2 regions of the Arvimicrobium flavum genome follow, and region 1 is predicted to be linked to the other one. Evidence: riboswitches for the same ligand, from Rfam matches in the RefSeq annotation. Region 1 holds a riboswitch; the other holds the start of a gene.
What was found. Region 1 has a riboswitch for cobalamin ahead of PD284_RS15575 (CbtB domain-containing protein). Riboswitches for the same ligand answer to the same signal wherever they lie in the genome.
Positions count from the first base shown of each region.

Region 2: linked by a shared signal. The riboswitch ahead of PD284_RS04840 (TonB-dependent receptor plug domain-containing protein) and the one ahead of PD284_RS15575 (CbtB domain-containing protein) in region 1 are both predicted to bind cobalamin.

Region 1 is NZ_JAQGPN010000001.1:3,227,671-3,237,906, forward strand. It holds gene glmU (bifunctional UDP-N-acetylglucosamine diphosphorylase/glucosamine-1-phosphate N-acetyltransferase GlmU) at 1-104, opposite strand, end outside; gene PD284_RS15525 (cytochrome c biogenesis CcdA family protein) at 176-922, opposite strand; partial or broken gene PD284_RS26945 (HdeA/HdeB family chaperone) at 1,160-1,255, opposite strand; tRNA gene PD284_RS15530 (tRNA-Lys) at 1,705-1,780, shown strand; gene PD284_RS15535 (endonuclease/exonuclease/phosphatase family protein) at 1,848-2,666, opposite strand; gene PD284_RS15540 (tyrosine phosphatase family protein) at 2,898-3,404, opposite strand; gene cobD (threonine-phosphate decarboxylase CobD) at 3,401-4,486, opposite strand; gene cbiB (adenosylcobinamide-phosphate synthase CbiB) at 4,485-5,450, shown strand; gene PD284_RS15555 (cobyric acid synthase) at 5,434-6,897, opposite strand; gene cobO (cob(I)yrinic acid a,c-diamide adenosyltransferase) at 6,900-7,511, opposite strand; gene cobU (bifunctional adenosylcobinamide kinase/adenosylcobinamide-phosphate guanylyltransferase) at 7,527-8,039, opposite strand; gene PD284_RS15570 (CbtA family protein) at 8,032-8,790, opposite strand; gene PD284_RS15575 (CbtB domain-containing protein) at 8,806-8,979, opposite strand; cobalamin riboswitch at 9,014-9,203, opposite strand; gene PD284_RS15580 (class I SAM-dependent methyltransferase) at 9,356-10,186, shown strand.
Region 2 is NZ_JAQGPN010000001.1:976,843-987,078, reverse strand. It holds gene PD284_RS04870 (hypothetical protein) at 270-728, opposite strand; gene PD284_RS04865 (hypothetical protein) at 1,165-1,794, opposite strand; gene PD284_RS04860 (hypothetical protein) at 2,239-3,030, shown strand; gene PD284_RS04855 (transporter) at 3,063-3,851, shown strand; gene PD284_RS04850 (DUF3300 domain-containing protein) at 3,885-5,339, shown strand; gene PD284_RS04845 (DUF2950 domain-containing protein) at 5,364-6,341, shown strand; cobalamin riboswitch at 6,827-7,031, shown strand; gene PD284_RS04840 (TonB-dependent receptor plug domain-containing protein) at 7,200-9,161, shown strand; gene PD284_RS04835 (ABC transporter substrate-binding protein) at 9,167-10,018, shown strand; gene PD284_RS04830 (FecCD family ABC transporter permease) at 10,015-10,236, shown strand, end outside.

The sequences.
Region 1 (10,236 bases):
ATCGGAAGCCGTGCGACCTCGTGCAACACCTTGGGCAGCGCACTTTTCATGCGCGTGCCCTCGCCGGCGGCAAGGATGATCGACAGGCAACTGCGCTCGGACATGGTGATTCAGCCTTACTTTGTGCCCAAGCGTCCTAACACCGACTGCGTTGCCAGCCAATCGGGTGCGCACCTCACCCGATGGTTTGAAGGATGGGGAACGTCTCGAGCAGCCAGTAGGAGGCGACCTGGATGCCACCGGTGATGAACAGCACGCCGGCCGCCACGAGCAGCACGCCTATCACCTTCTCGACCCGACCGAGATGCACGCGGAAGCGTGACAGGAAGCGCATGAAGGCCCCGGAGAACAGCGCAGCGATGACGAACGGTATGCCAAGGCCGAGCGAGTAGATGAGCAGCAGGAACGCACCCTCGCCCACGGTCGAGCTTCCGCCCGCCAGCGTCAGGATGGGCCCCAGCACGGGCCCGATGCAGGGCGTCCAGCCGAAGGCGAAGGCCAGGCCCATCAGGTAGGCAGCAGCCACGCTCGCCGGCTTACCCTTGGAATGGAAGCGGGCTTCCCGCGACAGCAGCGGAATGCGGATCACGCCCAGGAAGTTGAGTCCCATGATTATGATCAGGATGCCCGCGACGATCGCCAGTTGCTCCTGCCAGACGCGCAGGAAACGGCCGATCGTGGACGCGCCGGCGCCGAGCGCCACGAACACCGTGGTGAAGCCGAGCACGAAGGCGAGCGACGCCGCGAGCAGCGCCATCTTCTTGCTTCTCTCGACCACACGGACGCCGTCTTCGCGAAAATCGTCGACGCTGACGCCCGCCATGTAGCAAAGGTAGGGCGGCACCAGCGGCAGCACGCAGGGCGACAGGAAGGACAGCGCCCCCGCCCCGGCCGCGGTCAGATAGCCGACGTCAAGTTCCATGCACCCTCGCCTGCGGCATCTGCCGCGCCTTCGGATCAGCCCGCCATATAGAGGCCGGCCGCGAGAGGCGCCAATCACCCTTACGTGGAATGCTGAGGCAAGATGCCGCTCAGCGCCCGAAAAGCTGTTCGGCCGCCGTGGCCACGTCGGTATCGGAGCTCGCCGCGCAAACCCGCACGATGCGCTCGGCGTTCCGGAAGCCAGTCGGACGGTGTCGATCCCGGGTTCGGCCGAGGCGTTCTCATGGAAACCGTCCAGCCAGCTGAGAATCACCGTCATGATCGACGAGTCGGACAGCACGAAATCCGCACAGGTCATCCTGGCGAGATCAATCTGGTCCGCCGCTGCCGGCCCCGATTAGCAGGAGCGCGCCATGGCGAGACTCCAACTTCTCATCTCGACGCTCTTCGGCAGCGAACCACGGCAATCGCTGCGATATGTGGCGCGGCTGCGCGCTTCGGCAACGTCCGGAGTCGCATGATCACTGCCCCGGGACGCCGGGAAGCCATCAATCTCCAAGCCTCACTGTAGATGGTTGGACGCCTCATGTGGGTGACGCATGCACCACAACCTTTTTCGGTTGACCCGAATTGGGTCTCTCCCTATGTTCCGCCGCACTTTCGGGGGCCATCAGCGCCTCCGGGAGGGCGCAGCTCAGCCGGTAGAGCAACTGACGTTCAATCGGAAGGTCAGGACTGCTGGGAGGTTGAAAACCAACGATTTCCAAGAACAAGGAAATCGGCTAGGCGCACATACGGCGGGTCTCGATGACCTCGCGTGATGATCCGGTAGCTCAGCCGGTAGAGCATTCGACTTTTAATCGAATGGTCGTGGGTTCGAGTCCCACCCGGATCACCATTTTTCCGCATGTCAGCCCCGGAGACCAGTGTCACCAAAGATGGGGCTTCAGGCGCTGCCGCGATCGTCAGGTCAGTTCGGCTTGCAGGTCGGGCCGCGAAATCGCGCCAAGATTCAGCCGGGCCTTTATGGGGAGGTGGTCGGATGCAACCTTGGCCAAAGGCGAACTATGCACCTCGATGCTCGAAATGAGGCTCATCGGACGCGCCAGGATACGGTCGAGCGCCAACAGCGGAAACCGCGAAGGGAAGCTCGGCAGGATCGCATGCACAGGCCCGAAATGCGGCAGCAGCGTCAGCAATGACGACCGGTTGCGAACACGCCACTCGTTCAGGTCGCCGAGCAGGATCGTCGGATGCAGGACCGACCGGGTGGCCTCGAGCAGCGTCTCCGCCTGCCTGGAGCGCGAGCGACGCAGCAGGCCGAAATGCGCGGCGATAACACGGAGCGGCACCCCGTTCAGGTCGAGATCGACAATGATGGCCCCGCGCGGCTCCAGTCCAGGCAGGCGGACCTGTTTGCATTCCTTCACCACGCCGGACCGGGCCAGGATCAGGTTTCCGTGCCAGCCATGGCTGATGTCGTTGTGCGAGCGATGCAGCGGCACAAGGTCCGTCTTCTTCTGCAGCGCCACCAGGTCCAGCAGCCCCTGCCGCGAGCCCGTCCTCTCATCGACCTCCTGCAAGGCGATGATGTCTGCGTCGAGTTCGCCGACCACTGCGGCCACGCGCTCCGGCGAAAAGCGCCCGTCGGTGCCTACGCATTTGTGCACGTTGTACGAGGCGATGGTGGTGCAGTGATCCTGGTCGAATTCGATGTATTTCGGCGCCGCCTTCCGCAGAGCGGCGACCAGGGATGTCGGCAATGTGGGAGCTTGCTTGAGCATGAGACTTGGTCTTGACCTGTGCAATTCATACGGCAAGTCGCCCGCTGCCGGCCGCGGATCAGGGATGTCCCCCGGCAGGTCAACGGGTGCATTCGGCGACGGTTCCTCGCTCATTTCGGGCGAGTCCCGTCCCGAAACAAGTCCTTAGACGGTAACAATCCCATCAAACCTTGAATGCTTCGTGATCATGTCAGCGACAAAGACCGGCGAAGCGCGGGATGCGATGGCCGATCAATCGAAGCCCAAAACGAATGGCGTGCCCTCGAAGGCATCACATCCCCGACCGATGGCGCGGATGCCGTCAACCATGCGGCCGCGGCGGCCAAGCATGTCGTCGGCAAGCGCGATCAGGCGGGCGTTCGGGGTGGCGCTTGGCGAGGCCTCGCGAAGCCGCCGCGCCAGTTCGCCTTCGTCCCGGCCGGGCGCTAGCGCGGCGGCGACGATGTACGCCGCAGCCGTCGACCGGCTGATGCCGGCGTAGCAATTTATCGCCAACGGCGCGCTGCGATCCCAGGCCCGCACGAAGGCCAGCAATTCCGCCACATGTGCGGCGGCCGGCGCCACCATTCCATCCGCCTCCTCGGTGATGTCGTGCATCTGCAAGAGCAGGTGGTCGCCCGGGGCCAGCACAACGGGACGGACGAAATCCGCATCCTCGCGGAGTAACGTCACCAGCCGTCGTGCCCCGGAGCGCATCAAGGTGTCTTCAAGCTTCGACAGCGGGGTCACATAGATCATGAGACGATTCTACCTCCGCTGCCGACAGGTTCCAGCCCCGTTTGGCAGGATGATTGCTGGCCTGGCCGCCACCCGTTCAGGGCGCCCGCCAGCCGTTCCGACTCCCGCTTGCCGGCGGGAAGTCCGATGCGCAGCGCGTCGGGCAGGTCAACGAATCGGCGAACTAGAACGCCCGCGCCACCGAGGCTCTCAAACAGGCTGGGGGCCTGAGGCGTCCGAACGAAGCGAAACAGACTGGTGCCACCCTCAACGGTGATGCCGTTTTGCACCAGCAGGTCATCCAGCGCCGCAGCCTCGCGCTCCAAGCATCGTCGCATCGACGCCTGCCAGCTCCGATCGGCGAGGCCAGACAAACCGAATTCGACCGCAGGCCCGGCCACCGCCCATGGACCCAACTCTGCGCCGAGGAATTCGGCCAGACGCACCGGCGCCAGTGCGAATCCCAGCCTGACGCCGGCAAGTCCGAAGAACTTGCCGAAGGATTTGAGCACGACCGCTCCGCAACCCTCGACGTCCGCCGAAACGCTCTCGTGCAGCGGCCCGACGTCCATGAACGCCTCATCGACAACCAGCAGGCCGCCCTTGCGGGCGAGGTGCTGCGCCAGATCGACGAGCCGCCCCCGCTCGATGATTCGTCCGTCGGGATTGTTCGGATTGACGACGATGGCGAGCTGCACGTCGTAGAGAGCGTCGAAATCGCGGACATACGCCGCGTCATGGCCGGCAATCGCCGCGGCGCGGCTGTGCTCGGCATAGGTCGGTCCCAGAACGCCGGCCTTGCCCGGAGCGATCAGTGAAGCGACCCGCGGCAGCAATATCTGCGTGCCCGGCGCCGCAACCACGTTCGCAGCCGACGGGGCTCCATAGTTTTCTCCGGCGACGCGGCACAGCTCGGCGTTCTTTCCCGGCTCGGGCAGGCGCGTGAATGCGTCCGCCGGCAGGATTGGTTGCGGATAGGCGTGCGGATTGATACCCGTCGACAGATCGATCCACGGTTGCGGCGCGTTCGGGAAAAGCGAGCGTGCGGCGTCCAGGCTGCCGCCATGGTCGGTGACTGACGCAATTTTCTTCCGGACCGCCATGTCAGCTCCCCTTGCTCTTTTGTCGCTCATGCTTGAGCTCGTCTTCGGCTATCCGGAACGGGTCGTGCGAGCCATCGGCCATCCCGTGATCTGGATCGGCAAGCTGATCGACATGCTCGATCGCGCGCTCAATCATGCGGGGCATACGGCTGCGCGGCGCAAGCGTCTCGGCGTGGTCGCGCTGGTCCTGCTGGTCGCCGTTGTTTGGCTGGCGGCGTCTCTCGTGCAAGGCCTGCTGCTGCAACTCAGTTTCGGTATCGTGCTGGTGGCCATCCTCGCAAGCACGCTGCTGGCGCAGCGGAGCCTTGCTGCTCATGTGGCCGCGGTGGCGGACGCGCTCGAAGGCGAAGGGCTCGAAGCGGGACGCAGGGCGGTCTCGATGATTGTCGGACGCGATCCCGAGCGGCTTGACGAGGCAGCCGTCTGCCGCGCCGCGATCGAGAGCCTTGCCGAGAACTTCTCGGACGGCGTCGTCGCGCCGGCATTCTGGCTCACCGCCGGCGGGCTGCCGGGCGCGGCCGCCTACAAGGCGGTGAACACCGCCGACAGCATGATCGGCCACAAGAACGAGCGGCACGGCGCGTTCGGCTGGGCCGCTGCCCGCTTCGACGACCTGATCAACCTTCCCGCCTCCCGCCTGACCGCACTGCTGGTCGTCGCGGCCGCATCTTTGCTGCCGGGGGCGAACCCTGGCGAGGCATGGCGTGCGGTAAGACGCGATGCCCGGCATCATCGTTCGCCGAATGCCGGATGGCCGGAAGCCGCCTTCGCCGGCGCGCTTGGTTTGGCCATTGCAGGCCCGCGTCATTATGGCGGCGTCCTCACGCAGGATCCGACGATAGGACAAGGTCGGCGCGAGGCGACGCCGGCGGACATTCGCCGCGCACTTGCACTCTACCGGATCGCCGACGCCCTCCTGATCGCGCTGATCGGCGCAGTGGCCGCGCTCACCTGGCATTTTTGAGCAGGCCATCCAGGTCGAGATGGCGCTCCATGTGAGCGGCGAGCGCATCGAGGACCGCCTCGACCCCGTCGTCATAGTGCAGGCCTGACGGTTTGCCGTTCAGCCGCTCGATCCACGCCGCCCGTTGCGCATCGTCGCTGAAAAAGCCGTGCACATAGGTGCCGGCCACGCGGCCGCTGGCCGAAACGGCTCCTTCCGGCGAGCCGTCGGCCAGCGTCGCGAACGGGCGTTCGCGCCCTGGCCCTGCGGTCGCACCCATATGCATCTCGTAGCCACGAAAGCTCACGCCGTCGGTGGTGTGTCCGGCGGTCGCCACGAGCCGCTTGCCCTGCGTCAGTTCCGTGGCGACGTCGAGATGGCCGAGGCCCCGAACCTTCCCCGCAGGCCCCTCGGTTCCGTGAGGGTCGGCAATAGAGCTGCCGAGCATCTGGTAACCACCACACATACCCAGCACGTGGCCGCCTCGCCTGATGTGCGCGGCGAGGTCGACGTCGAAGCCCGCGGACCGGAACGCCGCCAGATCGGCGATCGTCGCTTTGGACCCCAAAAGCAACACCAGGTGTGCATCGCCTGGCAGGGCGTCGCCCGGCCAGACGCGGACGATCTCGACGTCCGGTTCCGCCTCGAGCGGATCGAGATCGTCGAAGTTCGCGATGTGCGGCAGGATCGGAACGGCAATCCTGATGGCCCCTCGCCCGTTGATCCCGGGAATCTCCCGCGACAGCCCCAGCGCGTCCTCGGCAGGCAGCTTCCTGGCATCCGGAAAGAACGGCAGCAGGCCGAACGGCGTCCAGCCGGTGCGTTCGGCAATCTCGCGCATCCCGCTGTCGAAGAGCCTCGGATCACCGCGGAAGCGGTTGACAAGAAATCCCTGGATCATGGCCGCGTCAGCTGGGTCGATGACATGCCCGGTGCCGACGAGGCTCGCGATGACCCCGCCGCGGTCGATGTCCCCGATCAGGACGACCGGGACATTTGCGGCGCGCGCAAAACCCATATTGGCGATGTCGTTGGCGCGCAGGTTGATCTCCGACGCGCTGCCGGCTCCCTCGACCAGGACCAGGTCTGCCTCTGCGCGCAACCGGGCAAAGCTGTCGAGCACGTAGGGCATGAGATTCGGCTTCACGCCCTGGTATTCAGCCGCCTTCGCCGCCCCGAACACCTTTCCTTGAACGACGATCTGCGCGCCGGCTTCTCCCTGCGGCTTCAGGAGGACGGGGTTCATGTGGACGCTTGTGGCGACCCGCGCAGCGCGCGCCTGCAACGCCTGGGCCCGGCCGATCTCGCCACCGTCCTCGGTGACGGCGGCATTGTTCGACATGTTCTGCGGCTTGAATGGCCGCACCACCAGCCCGCGATTTGCGAATGCGCGCGCTAGTCCGGCGACGACCAGCGACTTGCCGACATCGGAGCCGGTGCCCTGGAACATCAAAGCGCGCGCGGGCATGGCTAGAACTCTATGCCCTGCTGGGCTTTGACGCCGGCGGCGAAGTGATGCTTCACCGCCGTCATCTCGGTCACGAGGTCTGCGGCCTCGATGAGGGCCGGCTTAGCGTTGCGGCCCGTCACGACCACGTGGAGGTCGGAACGGCGAGCCTTCAATGCCTCCACCACCTCGTCGAGATCGAGGTAGTCGTAGCGCAGCGCAATGTTGAGCTCGTCCAGGATCACGAGACTCATCTCAGGATCAGCCAGGAGCTCCCGGGCTTTTTCCCAGGCGCGCCCGGCGGCCGCGACATCCCGTTCCCGATCCTGCGTCTCCCAGGTAAACCCCTCCCCCATGGTGTGCCACACAACCCTGTCGCCGAACGCGGCGAGCGCATCCTTCTCTCCGGAATGCCAGGCGCCCTTGATGAACTGGACCACGCCCACCTTGCGGCCGTAGCCCAGCATGCGCAGCGCCAGCCCGAAGGCGGCGGTGGACTTGCCCTTGCCCGGACCGGTGTTGACGATCAGCAGGCCCTTCTCGATGGTCTTCGACGCCACTTCGGCGTCCTGCACGGCCTTGCGCTTGGCCATCTTGGCCTTGTGGCGCTCGGCTTCGGATTGCTCGGCACTCACGTCATTTCACCTATGTCATTTCACTTTCATCGGCAGGCCGGCGATCATAAAAATCACCTCTTCTGCGATCGCCGCAATGCGCTGGTTCAATCGGCCCTGCGCGTCGCGGAAGCGGCGGCCGAGCGCATTGTCCGGCACGATGCCGAGCCCTACCTCGTTGGAGACCACGAACCAGGGCCCGCGGGGATGGGCAAGCGCGGCCTCGAGCGCCGCGCATTCATGGTCGAGATCGTTGCCCGCCAGCAGGTGGTTGGACAGCCATAGTGTAAGACAGTCGACCAGAACCGGCCGATCAACTTCCACCAAGCTCAGTACACCCACCAAGTCGAGCGGCGCGTCGAGCGTGGTCCAACGTCCGTCGCGCCTCGCCTTGTGCAGCTCGATGCGCTCACGCATCTCCGCGTCGAAGGCCTGACCGGTGGCCACATAGGTCCAGGGCGGCGGCAGCTCTTCGATCAACGCCTCGGCGTGGCGGCTCTTTCCGGAGCGCGCCCCGCCGAGAATGAAGGTCAGCCTGCCGTCAGGCAAAGCTGTTGCGAGCCCCTTGCTCCGCCGTCGAAAAGCGCGACCGGAGGTAGCCCGCGGCCGCACCGAGGACGAGCCAGAAGACGAGGTTCGTCACGGTCGAAGCCACGATGAAGCGGTGATGCAGGTCCGGCGGAACGGGCGTCTCATAGTCCGTCGGCTGCGGTGCGCCTATGATGTGTGGTGCAACCATCAGCGCCACGGCCAGGATCGCAAGCACGGGCGAACGTCCGAACGCGATCAGAGCCAGACCGGCCGCGGTGGCTGCGGCCGTCCCGATCCACCACACCTGTCTCGCGAACAGGTCGGCGGCGGGCATCGCCGGCAGTTCCGGAGCCAAGCCGAGCCCCGGAGCCAGGGTGAAGACGGCAAAGCCCGCAAAACCCCAGACCAGTCCGCTCCGCCAGTTGGCGATGCCACCGGCGAACTCGGACAGAGCGACGAGCACCAGCGCGAAGCCCATGCCGGTCACGATGTTCGCAAGCGCATTGAAGGCCGTACGCTCAAAACCGTCGGCAGGAGCCCAGCCGTCACCATGATCATGTGTCGAATGATCGTGCGACTGGACGGAGGGAGCAACTGCGACGCCCGCGTCTGGCGCGGGGCCATGGTCGTGCGCAGGTTCGGTGCCCTCGTAGGTTTCTGCCTGGAGGATCAGCGGCACCGTGGCGTAGGCCTGGAGAGCGGTCATGACGACGCCGGCCAGTAGCCCGCAGACCGCCGCGATGAACACGACGTTACGAAAATATGTCATTTGGGAAGACCTTGGTCAGTGGCAGGGAAAGTTCATCGAATGCCGGTAGTCGTGAGCGGCATTATGAACGACTTCCATCTGGGAGAATCCCGCGAAGCCAATGACGAAAAGTCCGAGAAGCGCGGCGAAGCCGAGCTGAAGGGCGCGCGACTGCGAAGAAACTGCGCCAAACGTAGTTGTGGTGTTCATATGAAATCCTTTCGCCCTCCACCCGAGGGCCCAAGCCAATATCAAGTCGACAGCAGGTCTCCTGGCTTACGGCTTTGGCGCCGCGATCCGCCTTCCCGGTTTCACCCAGTGGCATTCGGATCCGGCTCGCCGCTCACAGTTGCGGGGGCAGCCGCGGAATTGGAGCACAAGCTCCGCACCGCATTCCCTCTGGTCCTTTCGGAACCATCGACACCGGAGTCATAACCTAAATCGGACGGTGGGCAAACCGTATTTCGCTCGCCCTGTCCGCACGCGACATGGAGCTGGTCCCGCGAGGAGGAAACGGGCGCAAAGAATAGCCACGAAGCCGATGCACCATATCGCCTGCGCCGGGGCCCGCCTGACGAGGAATGAGATGGTTATCGAAACCTCTCGTGACCCGATTGCCTTCCAGGCGTTCGAACTCGACGGCTGGGATGCTGTCAGCAGCGGCTATGAACGGCATTTCGGTCGCCTCACGGCGCAGACCGTTCCCGCGATTCTCGGCGCCGCGCGCGTTGAAAAGGGAACGCGCCTGCTCGATGTGTGCACCGGGCCGGGAGTGCTCGCGCGAGCGGCGAGTGCGCGCGGCGCCGAGGTGGTCGGCCTCGATTTCTCCGGCAACGTGATCGAGGTCGCAAAACGCAACGTTCCCGACGTCCAGTTTCTTCAAGGCGACGCACAGGACCTACCGTTCGAATCCGGGACCTTCGAAGCCGTGGTATGCGGCTACGGCATCATTCACGTCGCGCAGCCGCAGAAGGCTTTGCTGGAAATGCATCGCGTGCTGAGGAGGGGTGGCCGCGTCGCCGTGAGCGTCTGGCAGGCGCCGACCCCCGCAAACGGCTTCGGCCTCCTGCTCGACGCCATCAAGGCTCATGCCGACGTCTCGGCGCCGCTGCCTCACGGGCCTGACTTCTTCCAGTTCAGCGAGCCGGAGAAGCTTGAGGAAGCGCTCCAGTCGACCGGTTTCACGAAGACAGTCATCCGCACTGTTGAGCAGACATGGGAACATGCCGAACCCACGGCCCTCGTGAGGGCTATTCTCGAAGGCGGCGTCAGACTGCGCGGTCTGCTGCTCGCCCAGAGCGACGAGGTTCGCGATGCGGTCTCCAGGGCGGTCGAGATGGAGATCGGGCGGCATCTCGGCCCGGACGGCGCCTATCGGGTGCCGATGCCGGCGCTCGTCGGATCGGGAAGGAAATGATTCCCAGCAGCGGCGCCGATGCCGGGAAGATGGATTTCCGTCCGCATCCA
Region 2 (10,236 bases), 2.3 Mb from region 1:
CGCGTTTGCGCGCTCGGGCGACCCTTTGTCAGGGAACCTCCTGCAAAGCGCAAGACCAGCGCCGCCAGAAGCAGCGCTTCGAAGAGATCGCGAACGTGCGCAAGCCCGCTCGCGGTGCGGACCTTCAACCCATCGATGATCACGGACGGTCTCCGCAGGAACACGACGCTGCTTACGCCCATTGGTGGCGACTGGAGGCCACGGCCGGCGTGGAGCACTTGAATGCCGCGCCCGGAGAAGGCCCGGGCGCGGTGCCTCAGACGGTGCGATCAGGCGAAGTCGAAATCGAAATCGATGTCGATGTCAGCATACTGGTCTGCATACTGATCCTGATAGACATCGACGTCGACGTCCTGCTTCTGGTCTACGTCGTTGTCGTTCTTGTTGCTCTGGTCGACGTATTGGTCGGTGTCGTTGTCGTTGTCGGCGTCACCGTCGGCGTCAGCCTTGGCCTTCGCGTGGGCATCGCCGCCCTTCTTCTTGCCGTCGGCGTCAGCATCAGCGTGAGCCTTGGCGTCATTGTCGGTGTATGCGTCCTGATCAGTCTTGTTGTCGACATCCGCACTGTTCTTGTTGTCGTTGTAGATGTCGGAGTCCTGATCGGTATCAACGTCGACGTCCTGATCCTGATATTGATCGAGATCCTGATAGATATCGGGATCAATATCGATCTTGATGTCGGTGTGTCTGCTATCGCCGTCCGAGTCTTTGTGTTTGCTAGGAGCCATGGGATTTTCCCTCCCTGTCGGTGGAAAAGACGCCAGGCCAGCACTCGCTGGCCCAACGCATCGATGGCTGCGAAGGCGACCCCTGGGGGTATCCCCTCAACCGGTCGAAGGCAGGGAGCATTCCCTTTTCCGTCGGCGGAAAACAGCTGCCAATAGGCGTTCCGCCCAACGGGCCCTTCAAGGTGCGACTGGGTTCACCCGCATGGGTGACGGCCTACCGGAACGAATGAACCGCGATGGGTTGGAATACTGCCGGAACCGGCGGCCTGCCCTCTCTGAAGCGGCAAAGCGCGACTGCTCGCGGGGCGGCGCGGGTTTCACACACTGCGCAGCGCACCCGACACGAGGCCGGGTCGCCGCGCAAGAAGAAGCTTTACGAAACGAAAAGGCGGAACGGCGAGCCAGCGCCGTTCCGCCTGACCCGCGAGGCGGGCTCCTATATGCCGAAGTCGCTCAGGTCGACGATGATGCCGATGTCGGCATCGGCCCAGGCCTTGTCATCGAGGTCGACGTCGATCTTGGTGCCGTCGTCATCTTTCTCGTCCGCGATGGCGGCATCCACCGCAGTACCAACCAGCGCCGCGATGTCGACGCCCACGTCGGCGCCCAGGTCGTCGCGAACCTCTATGTCCACGTCGACATTGCTGTCGGTTTCGTCATCCTGCTTGATTTCGGCGTCGACTTCGAAATCGTCGTCTTCATCGACATCCACGTCGACGTCGTCTTCGATCTCGACATCGTCCTCGACCTCCGCATCGACCTCGACGACGATGACCCCGTCGTCTTCGCTGACCTCGACATCGACCTCGACTCTCTGGTCCACTTCGGGCCGCTGTTCGGTTTCGACGCCGATATCCTCGCCCTGTTGATCGCTTGAGTCGACATCGACGTCGAGGTCCTGGTCCTCCTCACCGTTCTGGTCGATTTCTGTGTCGAGTTCGATGATCGGCTTCGACGAACCGATCACCGTCACCCCAAGTTGAACGTCATCATCGATCTGGGAGATCTGGTCGACGTCCAATTCGAGATCGTCGATGTTGTTTCCGGCAACGTCGTCGGGGTTCATTTGAATCCTCCATCCCTGCGCAACGTAGAGGTGCGCTTGGCTCGGAGCATTCCACCTTTCGATGATCGGGAATAGTTGCCAAGTCGGGCGAAGCGCAAAGGCGCATCTGGTGCCAAGAGAGCGCATTCGCACCGGCCCGCCGGCGCGCGAACTCATCCTTCCGGAGGTTCTTTCACCCAATCTTGCCTACCCGAAGCGGGCAGAAACGTCCGCAGCAGCAGCCGGCTGACTCCTTACGGTGGCCGTTCCGCCATCGTGACCCAGCCAACAGGAGAGACGACGTCAGAGGCAGCCCTGAAGATCAACTGTGTTGCTGTTCGGGCTCACGCCAGGGTTTTATCGGCATGTAACAGTAACATGCTCCGAATGCCCTCCCCCAACGTCAGCTCAAAGGCTATACTGCAAGCTATGCGCCGATCCGCCGCCTCATGCTGGAGGGATTACATGGGAATGAGAGCATTTCGTGTACTGGTGTGCGTTGCGGCGCTTGGGGTCGCCGAAAGCGCCAACGCGGCGGATGTCTATACGCCGGTGGCCCCGGAGGTCATGCAGGTGGAGACTGATTCAGGCTGGACGTTCACGGTCGCACCCTACTTCTGGGCGGCTGGTCTGTCGGGAGATCTGGCGCAATTAGGATCGCCTACCATCGAAGTCGACGCGAGCTTCAGCGATATCTTCGACCACCTCAAGTTCGGCGCCATGGCGATCATGGACGCGCGTTACGGCCGCTACAGCGTCTTCGGCGACATCATGTATACGAAGATTTCCGGCCAGGATGGCACGCCACTGGGCCTGTTGGCGACGAGCGTCGAGGTGACCTCGGAAACCTTTGCCGGACTGGTGGGCGGCGGATATGCGATCATCGACCAGCCCGACGCGCGCCTCGACATCGTTGCCGGCGTCAGGGTGTGGTCGGTCGACACGGAGATCTCCTTCAGCGGCGGACCACTCAACGGCTTCTCGCCCTCCGACGGGGCCACCTGGGTGGACGCGCTGGCCGGCATTCGCGGAAACTACTCGATCACGCCGAAAGTCTTTCTGACCGGCTGGGGCCTTGTAGGGGCCGGCCAAGCCGATCTCGATTGGGATGTCGCGGGAGCCGTGGGCTATCGTTTCAACGACCGCATCTCGTCGGTGCTGGGCTATCGCGCCCTCGGCGTCGACTACAGCGATGACGGGTTCCTGTTCGACGTTGTGCAGCACGGCCCGATCCTCGGGCTGTCCATGCACTTCTGAGGCACGCCATGACGACGCCAGGCGGAGGGCACATGTTGATGCGCACCGCTCCTGGTGCGCTGGCGGTGGCGATTTGCGCCTCCGCCGCAACCGCGCAGGACGCGGATGAGCTGGCCAAGCAACTGGCCAACCCCGTCGCCAGTCTCATCAGCCTTCCCTTCCAGAACAATTTCGACTTCGGCGCAGGGCCGGACGACGACGGCTTCGCCTATACGCTGGACGTGGAGCCGGTCATCCCGTTCTCGCTGACCGAAGACTGGAACGTGATCTCGCGAACGATCCTGCCCATCGCCTATCGCGACTATCTCCCGGGTGACCCGGCCGGTATCGGCGACATCACGCAAAGCCTGTTCTTCTCGCCCAAGGTGCCTGGGCCCGGCGGTCTCATATGGGGCGTCGGTCCGGTCTTCCTTCTGCCGACAGCCACCGACGACGCCCTCGGCACAGAAAAATGGGGCCTTGGCCCGACCGCCGTCGCTCTGGTTCAGGAAGGGCAGTGGACGTTCGGCGCACTGGTCAACCACATCTGGTCGGTGGCTGGCGACGACGAGCGCGCTGACGTCAACCAGACGTTCATGCAGCCCTTCCTGACCTATGCCCTGGGCGGCGGCGTAACTCTCTCGGGAAACTTCGAGTCGACCTACGACTGGACGGCTGGTCAGTGGACCGTGCCGCTCAATCTCGCGATTTCGAAAGTGACCAAGTTCGGCAAGCAGCCGGTGAGCTTGCAACTCGGCGGCAGGGTCTATCTCGACGGTCCGGACGACGGTCCCGAATGGGGAATCCGCACGACGATCACCTTCCTGTTCCCGAAGACCTGATCGCCGGCCGGAGAACGAAAAGAGGAGTGTGTTATGCGGGCAGGAACTCTCCTTAAAACCGCTGCGGCAGGCATGTTCGGCCTGTTTGTGGCCACAGCGAACCCACCCTGGGCCTTCTCGCAGGAGAAGACGACCCCGCCGGCAGCCGATGCGAGTGCTCCGACGGCTGCCGATGCGAGCGCTCCGGCGACGAGCCCGACGCCTCTCACCGCCGACGAGCTGGAGGTCCTGGTTGCGCGGATCGCGCTTTATCCGGACGAACTCGTCGCGTTGATCTCTGCCGCCGCGCTCTATCCGCTGCAGATCGTGGAGGCGTCGCGCTACCTTGACAGCTACGCCAAGGACAAGAGCCTGAAGCCGAAGGACACCTGGGACGGCAGCATCATCTCGCTCCTCAACTATCCCGAGGTCGTCAAGATGATGAGCGACGACCTCGACTGGACCCAGAGCCTGGGCGATGCCATCGCCTACCAGCAGAAGGACGTGCTGATCGCCATCCAACAGCTGCGCGAGGAAGCGGTCGCCAAGGGCATCATCAAGTCGGACGACAAGATGAAGGTGACGACCGAAAACGACAATGTCATCATCCAGTCGTCCGGCACCGAAGTCGTCTATGTGCCCCGCTATGAGCCCGAAATGCTCTATGTCGACGACTACCCGCCTCAGCCGATCCAGTACTACCCGGAACCCTACCCGTCCTACTGGTATCCCGGGGCGACTTTCTTTGCGGCGACAGTGACCGGAGCGATCTGGGCGGCCGCCGTCGACTGGGACGACTGGGGCGTGTGGGGCGGCCGCTGGGACGGCGGCGACCTGGATATCGACTGCAACGACTGCTTCAACAACCGCAATTTCAACGGCAAGCTCGACTTCAACGATGTCGACTGGAAGAACGTCGACCGTTCGAAGATCAACTTCGACAAGAGCCAGTTCGCCAAGCTCGACCGAACGAATGTCAAGAACAGGGTGAAGGCCAACAGCGACAACTCGATCCGCAACCGCGCGACGGACCTCAAGGCGCGCAATGCAGCCGGCAATCTTCCGGGCAGGAGCGCGAAGGCGGCCGACGTCCGCAAGAACACGCTGGAGGGGCTGAAGCAGCCTGCCGCTGCCGCCAGGGCGCGCGGCGACATCGGCAAGCAGGGAGCGCGGCCGGCAGCAGGTCAGCGCGACGTTGCACGGCAGGGCGCGGGGCAGCGCGACGTCGCGCGGCAAGGTTCGGGGAAGCCCAGCAAGGTCACGCGGCCGGCGGGCAAGCCGAAGGCCGCAGGGCGCGTCGACAATCGACCGAGGAAGCAGTCGGGGTTGGGTAACGTGAACCGCGGCAAGGTTTCCCAGGTGCATTCCAATCGAGGCCGCCAATCGATGGGCGGCGGCAGCCGCGGCGGCGGACACCACATCAGTCGCGGCGGCGGTGGACGTGGCGGTTTTGGAGGTGGCGGTGGCCGAGGCGGCGGCGGCGGCCGCGGTGGCGGCGGTCGGCGCTGAGATCGAGCAAGAGGAGACGCAACAATGCACACGACCTTTCGAACCATGCTCGCCGGCTCGATCTGCATCTCAGCGCTGCTTGGCGCCGCAACCTGCCTGACGTCCACGACCTCGTTTGCACAGGAGGCCGCCGACGTCTCCGAGGCCGCACCCGACATTTCGTCCTTGGCCGCGGCCGAGGAGCCGCCGGCCTTCGACAGCGTTGACGAAGCGCTGGCGGCGTACAAGACGGCGCTTGCCGATGACGATATCGGCGCCCTCGCCCGGCTTTTCGGGCTCGATGCCGAAAAGCTGAAAGCCGATGAAAATGCCGCGGAAACCTTCAAGCTGCTGCGCGAAGGCACGGCAAGGCAGCTGATCGTGAAGGGTGGCGACGACCGCAAGCTGCTGGCCATCGGCGCGAAGCTCTGGCCGCTGCCGTTTCCGCTGGTGAAGGGTCAGGACGGGAAATGGGCTTTCGACACCTACGCCGGGCTCGAGGAAATCGTCAATCGGCGGGTGGGCGAGAACGAGCTGGAGGCGATCGAAACGGCGCGGGACTATGTCGAAGCCCAACGCGACTACGCCGACGAGGACAGGGATGGCGACGGCGTGCTCGAATTCGCCCAGAAGCTCGTCAGCAGCGAGGGCATGACTGACGGGCTCTACTGGCCGACCGACGAGATCAACGGCGAAAGCCCGGCTGGCGAGTTTGCCGACCAGGCAGAGCTCGAGGGAGCCAAAAAGGGCGAGGGCTATTTCGGCTATCGCTTCCGCATCCTGACCGGCCAGGGCGACCAGATCGCCGGCGGCGCCTACGATTACATCATTAACGGCAACATGATCGCAGGCTTCGGCCTGCTCGCCTGGCCGATCACCTACGGCGAGACAGGCGTCAAGACGTTTGCGGTCAACCAGAGCGGCATCGTCTACGAGGCCGATCTGGGGCCGGCGACCGAGCAGATCGTCAAGTACATCGACCGTTTCAACCCGGACGACAGCTGGAAGGTGGTCCCGGACTGAGCCAATCCGCCTGCCCGGCCGTCAGCGCGCCCGGGTGGGCGCGCCCTTGGCGGCAATCGCTCACGGTCGACCAAGCGTGTTTGCGACGCGGCCGTTTCCGGCCTCGCTTTCGCCCGGGCGCGATTCCAGCGGGTCGAGCGGCGATCGACGCCGTCTCTAATATTGCCCGGTCGTGTAGGTCGAGCCGAAATTCGGGCTACATCCGCCGATGTCTTCGAGTCGTGGCGAGCAGACCAGAGACCCTGGACGAGAGGGTGCTCCGCTCTGGCACCCGGCCAAGAAAGTTACCGCACCAAGAAACAACAAAAATGCGATCCGTTGCATTCGGTACACCCCGCCTACTCTTTGGACCGATGGCCGCCTGCGTGAGCAACGCAGCGCCAATACATCACGCACCAAGAACATACATTGATCTCGAGACGACCGCTAGGTGTCCTCGCGTTCGGCTGGAACCGCCCGATTGACAGGAGCGTGTTTCGCTCACTAAACCTGCGGTTGGAAATGGTTCCGCAACAGCGGATGAAAAGGGAACACGGTGAGGGTGATCGACGCCCGAAGCCGGGACTGCCCCCGCAACTGTAGCCGTTGAGCCTTCTTCCACGACGCCACTGACTGCCCTCGAGCAGTCGGGAAGGCGGGGGAAGGCGAGGACACGGAAGTCAGGAGACCTGCCTTTTCCGGTCACCCATGCTTGATCACGGGGTGTGGTCGAGCGCGGTCGTCCGTGGCGGTGACACAACGAAGGTGTTGCCGCATGCCGGAGCCGACCGAGGGGCGAAGTCTGCCCATCGTCATCTCCCTGCGGTTCAGGAGAAACTTCGGGGCGCGTGCGCCCCGCCATTCGCCGTGGGGGCAGACATGCAGAAACAATCTTACTGGGCGGGCATCATTGCCTTGGCCCTGACCGGTGTTGCCGGGGCGCAGGCGGTCGACGACGAGCCGGTCACGCAGCTCGAACGCATTCTGGTCACCGAAGGCCTGACGCCGATCGAGCAGGAGAAATCGGGGCGTGCGTTCACCGTCATAACCGGCGAGCAGCTGCAGCAGAACCAGGTCCGCTACGTCGCCGACGCGTTGCGGCTGGTGCCGGGCTTCTCCGTATCGCGCTCGGGCTCCTTCGGCGGGCCGACGCAGGTGCGCGTGCGCGGCGCCGAAGCCAATCACCTGCTGGTGATGATCGACGGTGTCGAAGTCAGTGAAACCTCGACCGGCGAGTTCGACTTCGCCAGCCTCCTGGCCGACGACGTGGACCGGATCGAGGTGTTGCGGGGCCCGCAGAGTGCGTTCTGGGGATCGAATGCGACCGCCGGCGTGGTCAACATCATCACCAGGCGCGGCGAACGAAACGGCTTCAAGATCGGCGGCCGCTCGGAAGTGGGCACCGACGGAACGTTCCTCGGCGGCGTGTCGCTGAGCGGCGGCGCAGAGAACTTCGACATGGCGCTTTCCGGGACCTTCCGGCGCACCGACGGGTTCAACATCTCCGACTTCGGCAGCGAGAAGGACGGCGATCGCAACGTCACCCTGAACGGCAAGTTCACGGCGGACATCACGCCCGATCTCGTCGTCGACGGAACACTGCGCTACGTCGACCGGGAAAGCGACATCGATCCCCAGGACTTCAACAGTGGCGGCGCGCCCGACTACGCGCCTGGCCCGTTCTATGGCCTCGTCGTCGACGGCAACGACTGGACGCGGACACAGGAGCTCTTCGGCTCCCTGGGCTTGACGCACAAGGCGCTTGACGGAGCGTTCACGCAAAAGCTGCGCCTCACCGGTAGCGACGGCACCCGCGACAATTTCAGCGACGGCATGCTCTCGTTCAGCGATGGCAGCCGCTACACCGGCGCATACCAGGCGACCTATCAGTTCGACACGCCCACCTTGCTGGAGGCCCGCCACCAGTTCACCGGCGGCTACGAATGGGAGCGCGAGACCTTTGCGCCGTCCCATCTCGACGAGACCTTCGAGCGCGAGACCAACTCGATCGTCGGCGAATACCGCGGCGAGTTCCTCGACCAGCTCTATCTCAACGCCGGCATTCGCCGCGACTTCAACGATCGCTTCGGCGACGCCACGACCTACAGCCTGAGCGGCGCGTGGCGGATCCCCGGCAGCGAGACGCGGCTCCATGCATCTGTTGGCACCGGTGTCACCAACCCGACCTTCTTCGAGCAGTACGGCTTTGTTCCGTCGTCCTTCGAGGGCAATGCAAGCCTCACTCCGGAAAAGAGCTTCGGATGGGACATCGGCGTCGAGCATCGCTTCTTCGACGGCCGGCTGATCGCCGACGTCACCTACTTCAACCAGGACCTGACGGACGAGATCGCCGTCGTCTTCGGCGGGCCGCCCGACTTTCTTTCGTCGCCCGTCAACCGCGAAGGCAAGAGCAAGCGCCAGGGCGTCGAGGTTTCGGCGACGGTCGACTTGTTCAACGGTTTCACCGCCACGGCGTCCTACACCTACACCGATGCGACGGAGCAGACGAGAGCGGGCGGACCGCGCCTCGACGAGATCCGCCGGCCTCGGCATTCCGGGTCGATCGGCGCCGCATACACGTTCTACGATGACCGGGCCCGCGTCTTCGGCGAAGCCGTCTTCAACGGCAAGACGGAAGACGTCGCCTTCGTGCCGACCCTGCCATCGCGTGTCTGGCTCGACGCCTACACCGTCGTGAATATCGGCGGCAGCCTGAAATTCAGCGACCAGCTGGAAGGCTTCGCCCGCGTTGAGAACCTTTTCGACGAGCAATATGAAGAGGTCTTCGGCTACAACACGCAGGGCCGCACGGCCTTCGTCGGCATCAAGGGCGCATTCTGACGCAAATGGTTCACGGCAGTCTCTGGCGGGCGTTGGCGGTGGTGCTCGCCTTGGGCTTCAAGGGTTCGGCGCTTGCCGCCGAGCCCCCGCGCCGCGTCGTGTCGATGAACATCTGCACCGACCAACTTGCAATGCTGGTCGCCGGCCCCGGCCAGCTGCACTCCGTGTCCTTCCTCGCATCCGATCCCGAATCCTCGGTTCTGGTCACGGAAGCCGCGCGCTATGTCTCCAATCATGGCCTCGCCGAGGAAATCTTCCTCATGCGGCCGGACCTTGTCCTGGCAGGCACCTACACGACGCGGGCGACCGTCGACCTATTGCGGCGGCTCGGCATCCGCGTCGAGGAATTCGCGCCCGAAAGCTCGTTCGACGACATTCGCGCAAACCTGGAGCGGATGGGCGAGGTGCTCGGACGCAAGCAGCGGGCCACAGAACTGGTCGACGAGTTCGACCGCGGGCTGGCCGGGCTGCAGGTGTCGAAAGCGGGCATCCGGGTGGCGAACTACGATCCGAACAGTTTTACGGCCGGCGCCGGAACGCTGACCGACGCCGTCATCACCGCATCGGGGCTGACCAACATCGCAGCCGAATTCGGCTTCTCCGGCGCGGCTCGGCTGCCGCTCGAATTGCTGATCGTGGCCCAGCCCGACCTTCTGGCGCAGGACGACACCCACTACGCCGCTCCTGCTCTCGCACAGGACATATTCCTGCATCCGGCCTATCGCACGCTCGCCAAGCAACGCGCATCCGCCATCGTCCCGGCAAGCTACACCACCTGCGGCGCGCCGTTCACCTTGGAGGCGGCCCGCATTCTGAGCAATGCGGCGCGCGCGCTCGAAGGCGGGCCGGCCGAATGAGCGAGCGCGCGCGCTATCGGTTTACGCTCGGAACGCTTGGCGCAGCGACGCTTCTGCTTTTCCTGCTGTCGCTCACCGTGGGGCCGGCGGCGATTGCCTTTGGCGACAGCATCGCAGCGCTGTTTTCCGACAAGGCGGATTCGATCGCGCTCATCATGCGGGAGGTGCGGCTGCCGCGCGCGCTGCTCGGGCTGATGATCGGCGCAACGCTCGGCCTT